2 regions of the Streptomyces sp. GDS52 genome follow, and region 2 is predicted to be linked to the other one. Evidence: riboswitches for the same ligand, from Rfam matches in the RefSeq annotation. Region 2 holds a riboswitch; the other holds the start of a gene.

Region 1 (2,195 bases), 1.7 Mb from region 2:
CGGGGCAGCGGGCCGCCGGAAAAAATCGGCGGCCCGCTGCCCTGCCCGTCGGGCACACTCGCGCCATGGACATCATGATTCGGCCGGTGCAGCCCGACGAGTACAAGACACTGGGTGAGATCACCGCACAGACCTATCTGGAGGACGGTCTGCTCGACTTCGGGGAGAACGACCCGTACCTCGGCGAGCTCAGGGACGTCGCCAAGCGGGCCGCCGCCGCCGAGGTGCTGGTCGCCGTGGACGGCGGCCGGGTGATCGGCGGGGTGACGTTCGTTCCGGACGGCGGGCCCATGGCCGACCTGGCCGGGCCCGGCGAGGCCGAGATCCGGATGCTCGTGGTCGCCCGTGCGGCCCGGGGCCGCGGAGTGGGGGAGGCCCTCGTCCGCACCTGTGTCGACCGGGCGCGGGCCACACCGGGGTGTGAGGGGATCGCGCTGTCGACCCAGCGGATGATGCACTCCGCCCACCGCATCTACGAACGTCTCGGCTTCGTCCGCGCCCCCGAGCGTGACTGGAACCCGGTTCCGCACCTGGACGACATCGACCTTCTCTCCTGCACATTGGCGTTCTGACCCCACCGCGACACAACATATGGGCCCGCTGGCGCCGTCCGGCACAAGATGTATGCTCATGCTTGCTGTCGCCGCAGGGGAATCCGGTGCGAATCCGGAACTGTCCCGCAACGGTGTACTTGTGCGTGTCCGCGTTTCTTGCGTTTTCCGCATTTTTCGCGTGCCCGCACGGGCTTCAGTCCGAGGACCTGCCGACAGTGCGCCCGGCCGTCCGGTCCGGGTGCCTGACGTCCGGGCCTCGTGGAATGGGCCGGTGGACGCGTGGCGCGTGCGCGTGCCCGTGTGCTGCCCCCTCCCCTCTGCGAGGCCCCGTGCCGAGCGAGGGAGAGCCCCACGTGACCATCGCGCCAGCCGATCCTGCTTCAGCGGTCGACCTGACCGACGTGAGCGACGTGAGCGAGGGCCCCGGTGCCGCGCTGCTGCGGACCCTGACCGGGCTGACCGCCGACCTCTCCGACGCCGACCCCGGACGGGTCGCCGCCGCCGCGCTGCGCGGCCGGTCCGCCCGTGCGGACGGGACCGAGCTGCGGGAGCTGGCCACCGAGGCGGCGGCCGGGCTCATCTCCGAGGACCCCGCCTACTCCCGGCTCGCCGCGCGGCTGCTGACGCTCGGCATCCGCGCCGAGGCCGCCTCGCAGGGGGTCACGTCGTTCACCTCCTCGATCTCGACGGGTCACCGCGAGGGCCTCGTCGCGGACCGGACCGCCGAGTTCGTCCTGCTGCACGCGGCCCGTCTCGACGCGCTGATCGACCCCGGCGCGGACGACCGTTTCGGCTACTTCGGCCTGCGCACCCTGCACAGCCGCTATCTGCTGCGGCACCCGGTCACCCGCAAGGTCGTCGAGACACCGCAGCACTTCCTGCTGCGGGTCGCCGCCGGCCTCGCCGAGGACGACAGCGCCCGCTCGGTGGACGAGGTCGCCGCGCTGTACGGCCTGATGAGCCGCCTGGAGTACCTGCCCTCCTCCCCCACCCTGTTCAACTCCGGCACCCGGCACCCCCAGATGTCGTCCTGCTACCTCCTCGACTCCCCCAAGGACGAGCTGGACTCCCTCTACGACCGCTACCACCAGGTGGCCCGCCTCTCCAAGCACGCCGGCGGCATCGGCCTGGCCTACTCCCGGGTCCGCTCCCGCGGTTCGCTGATCCGCGGTACCAACGGGCACTCCAACGGCATCGTCCCGTTCCTGAAGACCCTGGACGCCTCGGTCGCCGCCGTGAACCAGGGCGGCCGGCGCAAGGGCGCGGCAGCGGTCTACCTGGAGACCTGGCACTCGGACGTCGAGGAGTTCCTGGAGCTGCGCGACAACACCGGTGAGGACGCCCGCCGTACGCACAACCTGAACCTCGCGCACTGGGTGCCGGACGAGTTCATGCGCCGGGTGAACGCCGACGCGCCGTGGTCGCTGTTCTCCCCGTCCGACGTCCCGGACCTGGTCGACCTGTGGGGCGAGGAGTTCGACGCGGCCTACCGGGCCGCCGAGGCGGCGGGTCTGGCGACGAAGACGCTCCCCGCGCGGGAGCTGTACGGACGCATGATGCGCACCCTCGCCCAGACCGGCAACGGCTGGATGACCTTCAAGGACGCCGCCAACCGCACCGCCAACCAGACCGCCGAGCCGG
Region 2 (2,195 bases):
GGACCCGAACCCGTACCTGGGCGAGGAGCAGGGTGCCGCGGTGCTCTGCAGTGACAGTCCCAACCCGCGTGATCCCGGGGCCTACCACGCCATGGAGGAGGCCGCCGCCGCTCGTGCGGGCGACGCCGGACGCTTCTGGACCTGGGCCGCCGAGGGGTGCGCCACCTGGCCCGCGGTCGCCGCCGACCGCTACCGCGGTCCGTGGGACAAGCCGACGGCACACCCCGTCCTGGTGGTCGGTACCACCTACGACCCCGCCACTCCCTACTCGAACGCGCAGGCCATGGTCGAGGAACTGGCCAACGCCCGCCTGCTCACCAACGACGGCTACGGGCACACCGCGTTGATCAACCCCAGCAGCTGCGTCACGGCGCACGAGAGCCGCTACCTCGTCGACGGCACCCTCCCGCCGGTCGGAACGACGTGCCGGCAGGACACGCCTCCCTTCTCCGCGACCAGGCCGGCCGGCGGTGTCGCCACCGGCGGCGGCGGAACGGCCGGCGCCGCCGCCTGAACCGGCCGGGAGCCCCGGCCGCTCCCCGCTCCCCGCCGAGCCGCTGGGCGCCAGGCCCTGGACCCATCTCGGTCCGGGGCCTGGTGCAGTCCTGCGATGAGGAGTGCGACCAGTCGGCGTGCGTCGTGGTCGGGTTCACGGTCGGTGCCGACGCAGAGGTTCCCGATGCCGTGCGTCAGCCGGCCGCACGCGTCCAGCTCCTCGCCGGGCCAGGCCGCCGGCGGCCTGCCAGGCCGTTGAGCAGGGCAGGTGCAGAGGCCCGGTGGGAGTGCCGGTGGGGGTGATCTCCGCCACCACCGGCGGGGCTGCTCCGGCGGGCGCGCTAAGCTGCACATGCCCCGCGGGGGAAGTCCGGTCGAATTCCGGCGCTGACCCGCAACGGTAGGTGGAGCCACTCCAAGGCCCCGCAAGCCCGATTACCCGCGGTGCGAAGGCTCCTGTCATTCGCCGTGGACTGCGAGAGGTGCTGCGCAGGGCGCCCGCGCCCGGGGCCGCTCCTTAGTGTTGCGTAGGGGCACGGCCTGAGGCGAAAGCGATCCGTCCGTGGCCACCACCCTCCGAACCGACCCTGCCACGCCCGCCCGCACGCCCCGTACCGGAGCCGGGACCGGGTCCCCCGGACGCGTGCCGTTGCCCCTTCTCCTGATCGGCCTGGGCGCCGCCTTGCCCCTGTCCCTCGTCTGCGGGGTGGGGATCGGGGCGTCGGGGATCGCCTGGGGCGAGGTGCTGCACCATCTGTGGGCCGGGTTGACGGGCGGCTCCATCACCCCCGGCCAGGTGCCGGCGTACACCATTGTCTGGGAGCTGCGCTTCCCCCGGGCCGTGCTGGCCGCGATCGTCGGGGCCGGACTGTCGGCCATCGGCGTCGCCGTGCAGGCCATGGTCCGCAACGCTCTCGCCGACCCGTACGTACTGGGCATCTCCTCGGGCGCGGCCGTGGGCGCCAACGCCGTGCTCATCTTCGGAGCCTTCGGCGCGCTCGGCGTCTGGGCCCTGTCCACGGCGGCGTTCCTCTCCGCGCTCCTGGCCATGGTGCTGGTGTACGCGATCGCCCGCACCCCTCGCGGCCTGAGCCCGCTGCGGCTCGTCCTGACGGGCACCGCGATGTTCTACGGCTTCTCGGCCGTCACCACGTTCATGGTGTTCGTGGCCGAGCGTGGTGAGGCGGCCCGTTCCGCGATGATGTGGCTGCTCGGCAGCCTCGGCGGCGCCAACTGGGCCTCCGTTCCGATCGCCGCGGGGGCGGTGCTCGGCGGCCTGGTCCATCTCGGGTGGTCGGCGCGTCGGCTGAACGCCCTGGCCATGGGCGACGAGACGGCCGCCGCGCTGGGAGTGGACCCGGGGAGACTGCGCAAGGAGCTGTTCCTGGTCTCCGCGGCCGTCACGGGGGCGGTGGTGGCGGTGAGCGGGGCGATCGGCTTCGTCGGACTGATGGTTCCGCACGCCGTGCGGATGCTCGTCGGCGCCGACCACCGGCGGCTGCTGGCCGTCGCACCGCTCGCCGGAGCCGTCCTGCTGATCTGGGTGGACATCCTGTCCCGCGTGGTGCTCGCGCCGGTCGAACTGCCGGTGGGCGTACTGACCGCGGCCATCGGCGTGCCGTGCTTCGTCCTGCTGATGCGCCGCCGTTCCTACACCTTCGGGGGCATGTGATGCAGGTCGACGTCGACGCACTGACCGT

What was found. Region 2 has a riboswitch for cobalamin ahead of ACTWJ9_RS03040 (FecCD family ABC transporter permease). Riboswitches for the same ligand answer to the same signal wherever they lie in the genome.
Region 1: linked by a shared signal. The riboswitch ahead of ACTWJ9_RS10260 (ribonucleoside-diphosphate reductase subunit alpha) and the one ahead of ACTWJ9_RS03040 (FecCD family ABC transporter permease) in region 2 are both predicted to bind cobalamin.

Annotation. Positions count from the first base shown of each region.
Region 1 covers NZ_CM125966.1:2,295,485-2,297,679, forward strand. The annotation lists gene ACTWJ9_RS10255 (GNAT family N-acetyltransferase) at 66-572, shown strand; cobalamin riboswitch at 588-782, shown strand; gene ACTWJ9_RS10260 (ribonucleoside-diphosphate reductase subunit alpha) at 908-2,195, shown strand, end outside.
Region 2 covers NZ_CM125966.1:636,744-638,938, reverse strand. The annotation lists gene ACTWJ9_RS03045 (alpha/beta hydrolase) at 1-514, shown strand, start outside; cobalamin riboswitch at 836-956, shown strand; gene ACTWJ9_RS03040 (FecCD family ABC transporter permease) at 1,058-2,167, shown strand; gene ACTWJ9_RS03035 (ABC transporter ATP-binding protein) at 2,167-2,195, shown strand, end outside.